2 regions of the Nonomuraea coxensis DSM 45129 genome follow, and region 2 is predicted to be linked to the other one. Evidence: riboswitches for the same ligand, from Rfam matches in the RefSeq annotation. Region 2 holds a riboswitch; the other holds the start of a gene.
What was found. A riboswitch is a leader RNA that binds a small molecule or an ion and turns the genes downstream of it on or off. The one in region 2 is predicted to bind S-adenosylmethionine.
Positions count from the first base shown of each region.

Region 1 (7,825 bases), 410 kb from region 2:
GCCGCGCCGCGCTCCCTGCGCCCCGGCGCGGGCTCGCTGAGCGTCCGTCCCGGCGGCTCCGTGGCCGAGGCCGCCGACGCGGCGCTCGCCCAGGAGGGCTCGATCGGCGTCATCGTCCCCGACGCGCTGGTCGCCGAGGTCTCGCGGGCGCTGTCCGGCCGTCCGCACGCCGTGCTCGACCCCGACGCCGCCGGCGAGGGCGAGCACCGCCTGCTCGTCGTCCCCGCGACCCTCGCCAAGGGCCTGGAGTACGACCACGTGATCGTGGTCGAGCCCGCCGACATCGTCGCCGCCGAGCCCCGCGGCCTGGCCCGGCTGTACGTCGTCCTGACCCGTGCGGTGACCTCTCTCACGGTCCTGCACGACAAGCCCCTGCCGGCGCAGCTCGCCATGTGACCGCGCGCCGCGCGCGGGAACCGGCGACGCCCTGATCGGCGACCGGCCCGGCCGCTTCTAGGATGGCGAGCAGGAACGCTCTCTACCTAGGAGGATGCCGTGCCAGCACCGCTGCCCCATGAACACCTGCCGTCGGTTCCCGCGCTCGTGGTCGAGAGCGACGACATCCAGGACGGCGAGCGGCTGAGCGACCTGCACGTCTTCAACGACTGGGGCATGACGGGCCAGAACGTCTCGCCCCAGCTCCGCTGGTCCGGCGCGCCCGAAGGGACCCGGAGCTACGCCGTCACCTGCTACGACCCCGACGCGCCCACGGGCAGCGGGTTCTGGCACTGGGTGCTGTTCGACCTGCCGGCCTCGGTGACCGAGCTGCCGGCGGGCGCGGGCAGCGCCCCCGACTTCAAGGGGCTGCCCGACGGCGCCGTCCACGCCCGCAACGACTACGGCGTCAAGGCTTTCGGCGGCGCGGCTCCGCCGCCCGGCCCCGCGCACCGCTACGTCTTCACCGTCCACGCCCTGGGCGTCGACAAGCTGGGCGTGGACAGCGACGCCAGCCCGGCGGTGGTCGGCTTCAACATCACCGCCAACACCCTGGCCCGCGGCCACCTCGTCCCGGTCTACGGCGTCTGAACGAGGGTGACGGCCTGCCCCGTGGTGCCCGGCTGGTCCACGGTGGTCGCCGGGGCCGGCGTGCTCGCCGGCCCCGTCCGGCCGCCGCAGCCCAGGACCTGCCCCACCAGGGAGTCGACCATCGGCAGTCCGAACGCGCCGCCGGCCGGACAGAACCACAGCTCGTACGGAAGCCGCATCGGCGAGGTGCGACCGTCGTCGGCCCTGACGGGACCGCCCGTCGCGGTCAGGGCGGCCACGGCCACGAGGCCCGCGCCGAAAATGCGGCTGCTACGGGAAAACATCCGCCACTCCTTTCGTGAATGCGTGTTCCGCACACACATTTCCTCACTACGGGTAGCGGATCAATTGTGAAACGTAATGTCCGGTAAACGAAACAAGAGCGGCCCGGAAAACCCGGGCCGCTCTTGGCGTCGGCGTCGCGAACAGACCTAGAAGTCCATGTCGCCGCCACCCGGCATGGCGGGAGCGGCAGTGGCCTTCTCGGGCTTCTCGGCGATGACGGCCTCGGTGGTCAGGAAGAGCGCCGCGATGGACGCGGCGTTCTGCAGCGCGGAGCGCGTCACCTTGGCCGGGTCGATGATCCCCGACTCGAACATGTTGACGTACTCGCCGCTGGCGGCGTTGAGGCCCTCACCCGGAGTCAGGTTGCGGACCTTCTCCACCACGACGCCGCCCTCAAGACCGGCGTTGACCGCGATCTGCTTGAGCGGCTCCTCCAGAGCCTTCTTGACGATCGCGGCACCCGTGGCCTCGTCGCCGGACAGCTCCAGCTTGTCGAACGCCTTCGCGCCGGCCTGCAGCAGCGCCACGCCACCACCGGGGACGATGCCCTCCTCGACGGCCGCCTTGGCGTTGCGCACGGCGTCCTCGATGCGGTGCTTGCGCTCCTTCAGCTCGACCTCGGTGGCCGCGCCCGCCTTGATCACGGCGACGCCACCGGCCAGCTTGGCCAGCCGCTCCTGGAGCTTCTCGCGGTCGTAGTCGGAGTCGGTGCGCTCGATCTCGGCGCGGATCTCGTTGACCCGGCCGGAGATCTGCTCGGCGTCACCGGCGCCGTCGACGATCGTGGTCTCGTCCTTGGTGACGACCACCTTGCGCGCGCGGCCCAGCAGGTCGAGGGTGGCGTTCTCCAGCTTGAGACCGACCTCCTCGGCGATGACCTGGCCACCGGTCAGGATGGCGATGTCGTTGAGCATGGCCTTGCGGCGGTCACCGAAGCCCGGGGCCTTGACGGCCACGGAGCGGAACAGGCCGCGGATCTTGTTGACGACCAGGGTGGCCAGGGCCTCGCCCTCGACGTCCTCGGCGATGATCAGCAGCGGCTTGCCGGACTGCACGACCTTGTCGAGCAGGGGCAGCAGGTCCTTGTTGGCGGAGACCTTGCTGTTGACGATCAGGATGTAGGGGTCCTCGAGGACGGCCTCCATCCGGTCGGAGTCGGTGACGAAGTACATCGACACCATGCCCTTGTCGAAGCGCATGCCCTCGGTGAGCTCGAGCTCCAGGCCGAAGGTGTTGCTCTCCTCGACGGTGATGACGCCTTCCTTGCCGACCTTGTCCATCGCCTCGGCGATGAGCGAGCCGATCTCGGGGTCGGCGGCGGAGATGGAGGCGGTGGAGGCGATCTGCTCCTTGGTCTCCACGTCCTTGGCCAGCTTGGAGAGCTCCTCGCTGACGCGCTCGACGGCGGCCTCGATGCCCTTCTTCAGGGCCATCGGGTTGGCGCCGGCGGCGACGTTGCGCAGGCCCTCACGTACCAGCGCCTGGGCGAGCACGGTGGCGGTGGTGGTGCCGTCGCCGGCGACGTCGTCGGTCTTCTTGGCGACTTCCTTGACCAGCTCGGCGCCGATCTTCTCCCAAGGGTCCTCGAGCTCGATCTCCTTGGCGATGGACACACCGTCGTTGGTGATGGTGGGGGCGCCCCACTTCTTCTCCAGCACGACGTTGCGGCCCTTGGGGCCCAAGGTCACCTTGACGGCGTCAGCGAGCTGGTTCATACCGCGCTCGAGACCGCGCCGGGCGTCCTCGTCAAACGCGATCATCTTGGCTGCCATAAGGCTAGACCTCCCAGATGCAGGGTGGCTTGTCCTGGACCGAGCCGACGCCCGCGACGGCCAGGGACTGCATCTCCGTTCGGCAGACCCCATCGTCTCGATCCCGAGTTCGTTGGCACTCTGCCACACAGAGTGCCAACGAACTGTTTAGCACTCTACCCTGCCGAGTGCAAGCGAACGACCTTCTGGAGAGGCTCCCGCGCAGGTCAGCCGGGTTCGCGCCGCGGACGGCGGGCCGCTCACCGTGTGGCCCGCCGTCGGTCGACGACTACGGGGGTGGCGAGCTCGTACGGACTGCGTTGCCGCACGTGTCCCGCCGGTGCATACCAGGTGACATGAATCAGACCGCGCGGACAGACTCGGCCTGCGGTCCCTTCTGGCCCTGCGTGATCTCGAACTCGACCCGCTGGCCCTGTTCGAGAGATCGGTACCCGTCCATCAGGATCGCGGAGTAATGGACGAATACATCCTTACCACCGTCTACCGCGATGAAGCCGTAGCCCTTGTCCGCGTTGAACCACTTGACGGTGCCCTGCGCCACTTCCGACTCCTCTTACTGGGGCTACGGATCTCGCCCATTCCACCGCGAGACCCGTAATCGTCTGACTTAATGTCAAATCAGGCAGACGATCGCCTCGACCATACCTGTGGCAAGGGGTTTGGCAACAGAGTCAATCCGCGAACGACGCATTTGTTCGCAGCCCAGGTACTTCAACGTTTGAATAGGTCCGAAAAGCAGAAGGCGCCCGCTAGGGGCGCCTTCTGTCATGTCGTACGGGCCTCAGCCGCCGGCGACCGCCGGGATGATGGAGATCTGCGCGCCCTGCGGGGCCGGAGTGTCCAGGCCCTCGGCGAAACGGACGTCCTCTTCCCCCACGTAAACGTTGACAAAACGTCGAATCTTGCCCGATTCATCCAGAATTCTCGCGCCGATGCCCGGGTAGTCGGCGTCGAGCTTGGCGAGCACGTCACGAAGAGTCGCGCCCTCGCCACTCACTTCCGCGTTTCCGCCGGTGTAGGTGCGCAGAATGGTGGGAATCCGCACAGTAACGCTCATGGTTATCTCGCCTTTCCTGGTTGTCAGACAGCCGCGCGGAACGCGTCGAGGGACGGCTTGATCACGGCGGTGGGCCGCGACGACTCGCCGGCGATGGCGTCCAGCGTCTTCAGGCCGTCGCCGGTGTTGAGGACCACGGTCTCGGCCTCGGGGTCGAGCCGCCCCGTCTCGACCAGCTTCTTCAGCACGCCGACCGTGACGCCGCCCGCGGTCTCGGCGAAGATGCCCTCGGTCGAGGCCAGCAGCTTGATCGCGGCCACGACCTCGGCGTCGGTGACGTCCTCGACGGCCCCGCCGGTGCGCCGGGCGATGTCCAGCACGTAGGGGCCGTCGGCCGGGTTGCCGATGGCCAGCGACTTCGCGATGGTGTCCGGCTTGACCGGCTGGACGACGTCGTGCCCCGCCTTGTAGGCCGCCGACACCGGCGAGCACCCGGCCGCCTGCGCGCCGAAGACCTTGTAGGGGGTGTCCTCGACCAGGCCCAGGGCGATCAGCTCCTTGAAACCCTTGTCGATCTTGGTGAGCTGCGAGCCGGAGGCGATCGGGATGACGATCTGCTCGGGCAGCCGCCAGCCGAGCTGCTCGGCGATCTCGTACGCGAGCGTCTTGGAGCCCTCGGCGTAGTAGGGGCGCAGGTTGACGTTGACGAACCCCCACTTGTCGCCCAGCGGGTCGCCGATCAGCTCCGAGCAGAACCGGTTGACCTCGTCGTAGCTGCCGTCGATGCCGATCAGCCTGCCGCCGAACACCCGGGCCATGGCGATCTTCGCCTCTTCCAGGTCGGCCGGGATGAACACGCAGGCGTCGAGCCCGGCCCGCGCCGCCGCGGCGGTGACCGCGCCCGCGAGGTTGCCGGTGGAGGAGCAGGAGAGCGTGTGGAAGCCGAAGGTGCGCGCCGCCTCGACGGCGATGGCGACCACCCGGTCCTTGAAGGAGTGGGTGGGGTTGCCGGAGTCGTCCTTGACGTGCAGGGACCTGATGCCGAGCGCCCGCCCGAGGTTGCCCGCCCTGACCAGCTGGGTCCAGCCGGGGTTCATGTTGGGCTTGCTCGCCACGTCGGCGGGGACCGGGAGCAGCGAGCGGTAGCGCCAGATGCTGGCCGGGCCCGCGGCGATGTCCTCGCGGGTCACCCGGCCGAACTCGTAGGCCGCTTCGAGCGGCCCGAAACACTCCAGACACGCGAAACTCGGCCCGAGCGGGTAGCGGGCGCCGCACTCGCGGCAGGACAGAGCGACGGCAGGACCAAAGTCGTGCGACATGAAGCGAGGCCTTCCCTCATCTTCGCCCACGGCCACCTTGACCGCGAACCGGAATTGGCACCTTGTCCCGGTCGGCCTCGCCAGGTCGCGAGTCGAAAGCCGGGAGGGTTGCCGGGGCTTCGCAGGGCCGGTCCCTCCACCCCTCTGGATGAGCTGTATGAAGTTGTTGAACCCGACTCTACCCGCTGAAGTGGCCGGAGTTACCACCTGTCTCAGCACATGAGACAGCGCGTCTCACCGATAGTCCTCACCCAGCGCTGCCTGCACGTACTTGCGGGCCTGGTGGATGCGCGACTTCGCGGTGCCGAGCGGGATGCCGAGCTGCTCGGCCACCTCGTTGTAGTCGAGCTGCACGATGTCGCGCAGGACCAGCGCCTGCGCCAGGTCGGGTTTGTCGGCCTCCAGCGCCTCCATCGCGTCGAGCAGGTCGAGCCGCGAGCCCGCGATCACGCTCACCCGCCGCGCGTCGGGCTTCTGCGTCGGCAGCTCGTCGGAGGTCTGCTCGGCCGCCCTGCGCTTCAGCGACCGGTAGGTGGTGCGCGCGCAGTTGGCCGTGACGATGTGCAGCCACGTGCTGAACCTGGCGCGCCCTTCGAAGCGGCCGATGTTGCGGGCCACCGCGAGCAGGGTGTCCTGCGACGCCTCCTCGGCGTCCTGGTGGTACGGCAGGATCCGGGAGCAGTGGCGCATCACATCGGGCTCGATCCTGGCCAGCAACTCGCCGAGCGCGCGATGATCTCCAGCGGCGGCGGATCGGGCGAGTTCCTCGGTTAGCTCATCAAGCGCCATAGCTGGGATCCTATGATCGGAGGGAGCTTCGATGAACAGCGTCCTCGTGGCCTCCAACAGAGGGCCGGTCTCCTTCACCGTCTCCGACGACGGTGTCCTCACCATGAGACGGGGCGGCGGCGGTCTCGTCTCCGGGCTGTCCGGGGTCACGAAAGGCGACGGCGTCCTGTGGGTCTGCGCGGCGCTGTCCGACGACGACCGCAGCGCCGTGCGCCTGTCGCCGGGCGGCCGCCTCGACCAGGCCGGCTACGACACCGGGCCGCTGCGCATGCTCGACATCCCCGCGGCCACCTTCCACCGCGCCTACAACGCCGTGGCCAACTCCACGCTGTGGTTCGTCAACCACCTGCTCTACGACATCCCCAACGCGCCCAGCTTCGGCATCCGCTTCGCCCGCGAGTGGGAGTCCTACCGCGACTACAACGGCGCCTTCGCGCTCGCCCTCGCCGAGGAGGCCGGGCACGGCGCCCGCGTGATGGTGCAGGACTACCACCTGACGCTCACCCCCGCCATGCTCAGGGCCGAGCGGCCCGACCTGCGCATCGCGCACTTCAGCCACACCCCGTGGGCGCCGCCCGAGTACTTCTCGCTGCTGCCCGACGAGGTGGCCGGCGAGGTCCTGGAGGGCATACTCGGCGCCGACCACGCCGGGTTCCTGGCCGAACGGTGGGCGGCGGCGTTCATGGACTGCTGCGAGGCGGTGCTCGGGGCCGAGGTCGACCGCGCCGCCCCCAGCGTCACCCACGAGGGCCGCACCACCAGGATCGGCGTCCACAGCCTGGGGGTGGACGGCGCGGCGCTGTGGGAGCGGGCCTGCGAGCCCGACGTCGAGTCGCACATGACGGCGATCAGGGAGCAGGTCGGCGACCGCCGGCTCATCGTCCGCATCGACCGCACCGAGCTGTCGAAGAACATCGTGCGCGGCCTGGTGGCCTACGGCGAGTTCCTGGCCGCCCATCCCGAGTGGCACGGCCGCGTGGTGCACCTGGCCTTCGCCTATCCGAGCCGGCACGACCTGCCGGAATACCGCGAGTACACCGCCTCGGTGCAGCGCTGCGCCCAGGAGATCGAGAACGAGTTCGCCACCGAGGACTGGGACCCGCTCATCCTCAACGTGCACGACGACTATCCGCGCTCGCTGGCCGCGTACCGGATGGCCGACGTGCTGCTGGTCAACCCGATCCGCGACGGCATGAACCTGGTGGCCAAGGAGGGCCCGGTGCTGTCGCCGCGCTGCGCGCTGGTGCTCTCGCGGGAGGCGGGCGCGGCGGCCGAGCTGGGCCCGCACGCCCTCGTGGTCAACCCCTACGACGTCAGCGGCACGGCCGCCGCCCTGCACGAGGCGCTGGTCATGCCGGAGGACGAGCGGCGGGCGCGGCGCGACAAGCTGCGCGCCGCGGCCACCGCCCTGCCGCCCCAGAAGTGGCTCGCGGCCCAGCTCGACGCCCTCGGCTGAGCCGCGGGCCCGCGCTCACCGCCAGTCGGCGTGCTTCAGCGCGTCGGCCAGCCCGGGGGTGTTCCACTGGTCGACGACCAGGATCTTGCTCTTCGGCAGGTACCACTCGCGCTGGGTGAAGCGGCTCTTGACCTTGCCGCCGCTGAAGCTGACGCAGGTGGACTTCCAGGCGTTGTACGCG
Region 1 is NZ_CP068985.1:8,360,485-8,368,309, forward strand. Features, by position in the region: gene Nocox_RS39155 (HelD family protein) at 1-396, shown strand, start outside; gene Nocox_RS39160 (YbhB/YbcL family Raf kinase inhibitor-like protein) at 496-1,026, shown strand; gene Nocox_RS39165 (hypothetical protein) at 1,014-1,310, opposite strand; gene groL (chaperonin GroEL) at 1,458-3,083, opposite strand; gene Nocox_RS39175 (cold-shock protein) at 3,424-3,624, opposite strand; gene Nocox_RS39180 (MoaD/ThiS family protein) at 3,865-4,140, opposite strand; gene thrC (threonine synthase) at 4,164-5,399, opposite strand; SAM riboswitch class I at 5,413-5,554, opposite strand; gene Nocox_RS39190 (RNA polymerase sigma factor) at 5,634-6,188, opposite strand; gene Nocox_RS39195 (alpha,alpha-trehalose-phosphate synthase (UDP-forming)) at 6,220-7,644, shown strand; gene Nocox_RS39200 (hypothetical protein) at 7,660-7,825, opposite strand, start outside.
Region 1: linked by a shared signal. The riboswitch ahead of thrC (threonine synthase) and the one ahead of Nocox_RS41125 (aminotransferase class V-fold PLP-dependent enzyme) in region 2 are both predicted to bind S-adenosylmethionine.

Region 2 (7,825 bases):
CCGCGGCGGCACCGACCAGGACCAGGGTCTTCTTCAGCATGTGAGCTCCTTTTCGATTGCGCGGCACGAGGGCCGCGGACGTTGGCTTGCGCCGGGAACGGCCGCCGCAGTCGCCACCTGGGGGTTGGCGCAACGCAGCCGACCGGCGACAGAACGTAAACAGTACCGCAAGCGAACGACAATGAGTAGTCACGAGATGACGGTGCGTGCCATCGACGAGTCGTGAGATAGTCCATGACATGTGGCTGACCTGGCGCGCCGCGACCCAGCGAGCGCTGTACGGCGAGGCGGGCTTCTATCTCCGCGAGCGCCCCTCGGGCCACTTCCGCACGTCCGTCAGCGCCTCGGCGGCGTTCGCCGAGGCGGTGCTGGCCCTGCTCCGCGAGGTGGACGCCGAGCTCGGCAAGCCCGACAGGCTCGACCTGGTCGACATCGGCGCCGGCGAGGGCACCCTGGTCACCCGCGTGCTCGCCGCGGCCGAGCCCGGCCTGAGCGAGCGGCTGCGGGTCACGGCGGTCGACCTGTCGCCCCGGCCGGAGGGCCTGCCCGAGCGGGTCGAGTGGCGCGGCGGGCTGCCCGACGCCATCCAGGGCCTCGCCATCGCCAACGAGTGGCTCGACAACGTGCCGGTGGACGTCGTCGAGCAGACCTCCGGCGGGCCGCGGCTGGTCATGGTCGACGTCCACACGGGCGAGGAGCGCGTCGGCGGGGCCCTGCGGCCCGCCGACCGGGAGTGGCTCGAACGGTGGTGGCCACTCCCCCGGGTCGGGGCGCGGGCCGAGATCGGACGGCCCCGCGACGAGGCGTGGGCGGCGGTCGTCACCCGCCTCACCAGGGGCCGGGCGATCGCCGTCGATTATGCACATCCTGTGGACAACCGCCCCCTCTGCGGCACGCTGACCGGCTACCGTGACGGGGCGGTCGTCAGCCCCATACCCGACGGCACCTGCGACATCACCGCGCACGTGGCGCTCGACGCCTGCGCGGAGGCGGGCCGCCGGGCCGGCGCGATATCCACAACCTTGTCCACACAGCGCGCCGCGCTGCGCGCCCTGGGCCTGACCGGCGCCCGGCCGCCGGTCGAGCTGGCCCACCGGGATCCGCGCGGCTACCTGCGGGCGCTGGCCAGGGCGTCGGAGGAGGGCGAGCTCATCGATCCGGCCGGGCTCGGCGGCTTCGGCTGGCTCGACCAGCGCCGCTGACGGCGCCGCTCCGTCAGGCGGGGGTGGCGGTGAGGTGCAGAGCCTCCAGGCCGCGGATGATGTAGCCGGGCTTCCACGAGGGCTCCTCGCGCAGCTCCAGGCTCACCGTACGGTCCAGCAGCGCCCCGAACGACTCCATCAGCTCGATGCGGGCCAGCGGCGCCCCCAGGCAGAAGTGGATGCCGGCGCCGAAGGAGATGTGCGGGTTGTCGGCCCGCCCCACGTCCAGCCGGTCCGGGTCCTCGAACGCCTCGGGGTCCCGGTTGGCCGAGCCGAACAGCAGCGCCACCTCGGCCCCGCGCGGGATCTCCACCCCGTGGACCTCGATGTCCTCCAGCACCCACCGCTCGAACAGCTGCAGCGGCGTGTCCCAGCGCAGCAGCTCCTCGACGGCGGTGGGCAGCAGCGAGCGGTCGGCGCGCAGCCTGGCCAGCTCCTCCGGGTTCCTGAACAGCGACCACCAGCCGTTGCCTGTGACGTTCACGGTGGCCTCGTGCCCGGCGTTGAGCAGCAGCACGCAGGTGCCGATCAGCTCGTCCTCGGTCAGCTCGGGGATCTGGGCGAGCGCGCTGACCAGGTCGTCGCCGGGGGCGGCGCGGCGGACGCGGGCCAGGTCCCTGAGGTAGCCGGCGAACTCCGAGGCCGCGCGGACGGCGGTGTGCTGCGCCTCGATGCCCGGGTTGAGCTCGTACATGCCGCAGATGTCGGCCGACCAGGGGCGGAGCAGGTGGCGGTCGGCCTCGGGGATGCCGAGCATCTCGGCGATCACGGTGACCGGCAGCGGCTCGGCGACCTCGGCGAGCAGGTCACCCCCGCCCTTCTCCACGAACGTGTCCGCGAGCCCGCCCGCGATGGCCCGCACGCGCGGCCGCAGGGACTCGACCATGCGCGGCGTGAACGCCTTCGACACCAGCCGCCGCAGCCGCGTGTGCACCGGCGGCTCGACGTCCAGCATGCCCGCCCTGATCACCCGCCAGAACGGCTCCTGGAACTCCGGCTCCGGCTGCCTGCCGAACTCCTCGTGCGTGGCCACGTGCAGGTACGACCTGCCCAGGCGACGGTCCCTGAGCAGGGCGTTGACGTCGGCGTGACGGGAGACGAGCCACTGGTCGGTGGGCTCGTAGTAGCTGACGGGCCGCTCGCGCCGCAGCTCGTCGTAGACCGGATAGGGATGGGCTACGAAATCCGGATTCCAGGGGTCAAAGCGCACTATTGCATCTTAGGAGCCTCCGCCTCGTGCTCGACAGCCTCCACCTGCCGCTGCCTGGCGTTCTTGCTCCGCACCCGGATGTTCAGCAACTCCACGACGACCGAGAACGCCATCGCGAAGTAGATGTAGCCCTTCGGGATGTGCTGGTCCAGGCCCTCGGCGACGAGCACCACGCCGATCAGCACCAGGAACGCCAGCGCCAGCATCTTGACGCTCGGGTGCTGGTCCACGAAGCGGCTGATCGGCCCCGAGGCGAACAGCATCACCACGACCGCCACCACCACCGCCGCGACCATCACGCCGAGCTCGTCCACCATGCCGACCGCGGTGATGACCGAGTCCAGCGAGAACACCACGTCAAGGATCATGATCTGCAGGATCACCGACGTGAACGAGGTGACGGCGGCCTTCTTGCCGTCCTTGCCCACCGGGCCGTCCATGGTGTGGCCGATCTCGGTGACGCTCTTGCCCAGCAGGAAGAGCCCGCCGAGCAGCAGGATGAGGTCCCGTCCCGAGATCTCCTGTCCGAGCACCGTGAACAGCGGCTCGGTGAGCTGCACCACCCACGACAGACCGAGCAGCAGGAGCAGCCGGCTGACCAGGGCCGCGGCCAGGCCGAGCACCCGGGCCCTGTCGCGCTGCTCGGGCGGCAGCTTCCCCGCCAGGATGGAGATGAAGATGATGTTGTCGATCCCCAGGACGATCTCCAGGGCGACAAGGGTGAAGAAGCCGATCCACATCTGGGGGTCGGCCACCCAGTCCAACATCCGAACACCTCCGTCAAGCGCGGGCCAACGAACTTTCCGGGCACAACGCGCCAACCACCACAGAAGTTCACGCACTTGCGTTTTGCCGCCAGGTGTCGGTTATAGTGCGGGCGTAGGTCATGAGCGCCAGCGACAAGCCCCGGCTAGCTGGCCGGCAACCCTCGCGTCCGCGGCGGGGTGCCCCGGGTGAAGACCTGGTCCGTCACGAGGTGTGGCGGGCAAGCGCGGGCTCCAAGGTCGCCTCCTGGGGTCCGATGACCCGAGGAGCATTGCTGTGCCCACTCTGACGATCTTCAGCGACGCCGCCGCCCCCGCCGAGGCCCCCGCCGCCGCGACGGAGACCGCCCGGCCCGTCCCCGCCGTGCTCGGGGCCGACCTGGAGGTGCCGGTCAAGGGCGGCCGGCTCGTCCGGTACGCCAACCTCGACTACGCCGCCAGCGCGCCCTGTCTGGAGCCGGTCAGCGCCGCCGTCACCGCCGCGCTCCCGGCCTACTCCAGCGTCCACCGCGGCGCCGGCTACGCCTCCCAGCTCACCACCGCCAGATACGAGCAGGCCCGCCACACCGTACGGGCCTTCGTGGGCGCCCGCCCCTCCGACGCGGTGATCTTCACCCGCAACACCACCGACGCCACCAACCTGCTGGCCCGCTGCCTGCCCGCCGGCACCACCGTCGTCGTCTTCGACACCGAGCACCACGCCGCGCTCCTGCCCTGGCGCGACGCCGTCCGGCTGGCCCCGCCCGCCTTCCCCGGCGAGGCCGTACGCGCCGCCGACGAGGCGCTGGCCGCGATCGACGGGCCCAAGCTGCTCGTCGTCACCGCCGCCTCCAACGTCACCGGCGAGCTGTGGCCGATCGCCGCGCTGGCGCACATCGCGCACCGCCACGGGGCGCGCATCCTGGTGGACGCCGCGCAGCTCGTGCCGCACCGGCAGCTCAACCTGACCGCGCTGGACCTCGACTACGTGGCCTTCTCCGGGCACAAGCTGTACGCGCCGTTCGGCGCCGGGGCGCTCGTGGGGCGCGGGGACTGGCTGGCGGGCGGTGAGCCGTACCTGAAGGGCGGGGGCGCGGTGCGCGCGGTCGGCGAGGCCCCCGAGCGGGCCCCCGAGTGGCACGAGGACCCCGAGCCGCGCCACGAGGCGGGCACCCCCAACGTGCTCGGCGCGATCGCGCTGGCCGCGGCCTGCGACGCGCTCACCGCCACCGGCTGGACGCCGCTGGTGCGCGAGGAGGAGCGGCTGCTCGCGCGGCTCCGCGCCGGGCTGGCCGCCATCGAAGGGGTACGCGAGCTGACGCTGTGGGGGAAGGACCACCCGCGCGTCGGCATCGTCTCGTTCACCGTGGACGGGCACGCGGCGCGGGAGGTGGCCGAGGCGCTCTCCGGCGAGTACGGCATCGGCGTGCGTGACGGCAAGTTCTGCGCGCACCCGTTCGTCCGGCACCTGCTGGGCACGGCCGACGGCGGGTGCGAGGACGGCACGGCCTCGGCCGTACGGGCCTCCATCGGCATCGGGACCACCGAGGAGCACGTGGACCGGCTGGTCGAGGCCCTGCGCGTCATCGTCGGCCGCTGACCGGGGCGGCCGAGCCCCGCGGGTCAGCGCGGGTCAGCGCGGGTCAGCGGTTCGGCGGCTTGCGGTGCTCCGGCTGGTCCTCGGAGACCAGGGCGTCGATGTCGCGCATGTCCTCGTCGTCGAGCCCGCCCGCGTGGGTGCGCGGCGCGGACGGCTGCCGGGGGATCTCCGGCCGCTCGGCAGGCGTCCCCGGCTCCGCGGGCGTCACCGGCTCCTCGGCCCGGCGGCCGGTGCCGACGCCGGCCTCGGAGCCGCCCTGCATGCCGGCGCCCGCTTCCTGGCCGCCCCGCATGCCGGCGCCGGCCGCGTAGGCGCCCTCCGCGCTTCCGGGTCTGACGCCGGTGGTCCTGACGTTGGACGGGCCGGGACCCATGCCGGCGCCGGGCCGGCGCTCGACCAGCTCGTCCTCGGCGACCTGGTGCCTCGCACGGCGCCGGAAGATCGCGCGGAACAGCCCGTCCAGCCCGATCCGCCCGCCGCCGAGCGCCAGGAACAGCAGGCTGAGCGAGCCGAGCGCGGCCGCCAGTTCCCATCCGCCCTCGCCCACGAAGACGCCCTTGTTCCCGTGCACGAAGATGATCGCGCCCAGCATGTTGATCAGCAGCAGCAGCGCCACCGGCCGCACCAGCAGCCCGAGGATGAGGAAGATGCCGCCGACGGTCTCGACCACGCTGGCGTAGCCGGCGGCGGCGCCGGGCATCGGGACCCCCATGTCCCTGAACGCCGCCGTCGTCGCGCCGAGGCCGCCCTGCCACTTCTGCCAGCCGTGCGCCACGAAGATCACGCCGGTGACCACCCTGGCGATCAGGGCCGCAATATCGAACACAACTCTCTTCATGGTGCTTCTCCCCCCGTTCCCCATCTCCTCCCCACGTCCGTCACCTAGTCCCACGAGCCAGGCAAATTCGCACCGATCCTTGACCATCCCCCGCGCTGGATCGCCCTCATGGACGGTGGGAGCATGGCCGTATGACGGAACGTGTGGTCGGGATGGGTGCGGGCGCGAAGGAGCTGGCCACCGAGGACATGATCCTCAACATCGGCCCCCAGCATCCGTCGACGCACGGCGTGCTCCGCCTCCGGCTCACGCTCGACGGCGAGCGCATCGCCACCGCCGAGCCGATCATCGGCTACATGCACCGGGGCGCGGAGAAACTGTTCGAGGTCCGCGACTACCGCCAGATCATCATGCTGGCCAACCGGCACGACTGGCTCGCCGGGTTCGCCAACGAGCTGGGCGTGGTGCTCGCCGCCGAACGCCTGCTCGGCATGGAGCCGCCGGTCCGGGCCGTGTGGGCGCGCACGCTGCTGGCCGAGCTCAACCGGGTGCTGAGCCACCTCATGTTCCTCGGCTCGTACCCGCTGGAGCTGGGCGCGATGACGCCGATCTTCTACTCCTTCAACGAGCGCGAGCGCATCCAGGCCGTCATGGAGGAGATCTCCGGCGGGCGCATGCACTACATGTTCAACCGGGTCGGCGGACTCAAGGAGGACCTGCCGCTGGGCTGGCTGGACCGGGTGTCGGAGGCCGTCGCCGAGACCCGCCGCCGGATGCCGGTCATCGAGGACCTCATCCTGCACAACGAGATCTTCGCCGCCCGCACCAAGGGCGTCGGCGTGCTGACCCGCGAGCAGATCATGCAGTACGGCGTCAGCGGCCCCATCGCCCGCGCCTCCGGCGTGGACCTCGACCTGCGCCGCGACGACCCCTACCTCGCCTACCCCGAGCTGCCGGTCAAGGTCGTCACCCGCGACGCCGGCGACTGCCAGGCCCGCTTCGAGGTGCTGTTCGAGCAGGTCAAGGTCTCGCTGGAGCTGGCCGACGCGTGCGTCGAACGGCTGCGCTCGCTGCCTCCGGGGCCGATCAACCAGCGGCTGCCGAAGGTGCTCAAGGTGCCGGAGGGGCACACGTACGCCTGGACCGAGAACCCGCTCGGCATCAACGGCTACTACCTGGTCTCCAAGGGCGACAAGACGCCGTGGCGGCTCAAGCTGCGCTCGGCCTCCTACAGCAACGTCCAGGTGCTGCGCGAGATGCTGCCCGGCCACCTGGTGGCCGACATGGTCGCCATCCTCGGCTCGATGTTCTTCGTCGTCGGGGACATCGACAAGTAGAGCTCAGGCAGGACGGCGGCCCGCGCTATTGCGGCTGCTGATCCTCGGGGTCCTTCGGCACCCGGCAGGCGTGCTCCAGGTAGAGCGCCGCGACCACCAGCACCACGCACGCCGCGAACGACCCCGTCGCCACGAAGAACTCCGAGCGCGGCGTCTGGCGGTCGAGGATGCCCACCGTGTGGAGCGCGAAGCCGGCGAACCCGCCGCCGAAGGCGGCCCCCGCGTACGCCGACGCCTTGGCGAGCGCCGCCAGCCGGGCCACGGCCAGCGGCTCCACCGGCTTGGTGCCCGGCTTGCGGGCGATCCTGGCCTTGGTGGCCCGCGCGCTGTGGGCCTCGCCGAGCGCCAGCAGCAGCACCGTCGGGATCGCCGTCCACGGCAGGAGCCACGCGATGTCGCCGTAGAAGCGGTGCAGGAAGGCCCAGGTGACCAGCGCGACGGCGACGAGGATGCCGACCAGGTGGGCGGGACGGGTGGGACTCAATCGGGCCTCTGCAACGTCAGGTCGGGCCGCGGCCGCACACCCTGCCGGTCGAGCCCGGCCAGCAGGTCGACCACCCGGCCGCGGCCGGGCACGACGGCCGTGGGGTCGGCCTCCAGCCACGGCACCAGCACGAACGCCCGCTCGTGCGCCCGCGGGTGCGGCAGCGTCAGGTCGGGGTCGTCGCAGACGGTCTCGCCCACGACGATGAGATCGACGTCGAGCGTGCGCGGCCCCCAGCGCTCGGCCCGCACCCGCCCGAAGGCGTTCTCGACGCTGAGCGCCCGCTCCAGCAGGGTGCGCGGCTCCAGCCTGGTCTCGGCGACAACGACCGCGTTGAGGTAGGGGTCCTGCCCCTCGGGGCCGCCCACCGGATCGGTCTCGTAGACCGGGGACGCCTTGACGAATTTCAGGCCCGGCGCGTCGAACAGGGCGTCGACCGCTCCCTGAAGGATCTGGAAGCGATTGCCCAGG
Region 2 is NZ_CP068985.1:8,770,565-8,778,389, forward strand. Features, by position in the region: gene Nocox_RS41105 (chaplin) at 1-40, opposite strand, end outside; gene Nocox_RS41110 (SAM-dependent methyltransferase) at 240-1,202, shown strand; gene Nocox_RS41115 (cytochrome P450) at 1,216-2,412, opposite strand; gene Nocox_RS41120 (TerC family protein) at 2,412-3,179, opposite strand; SAM riboswitch class IV at 3,295-3,410, shown strand; gene Nocox_RS41125 (aminotransferase class V-fold PLP-dependent enzyme) at 3,454-4,755, shown strand; gene Nocox_RS41130 (DoxX family protein) at 4,799-5,593, opposite strand; gene Nocox_RS41135 (NADH-quinone oxidoreductase subunit D) at 5,725-6,870, shown strand; gene Nocox_RS41140 (DUF3180 domain-containing protein) at 6,896-7,354, opposite strand; gene folK (2-amino-4-hydroxy-6-hydroxymethyldihydropteridine diphosphokinase) at 7,351-7,825, opposite strand, start outside.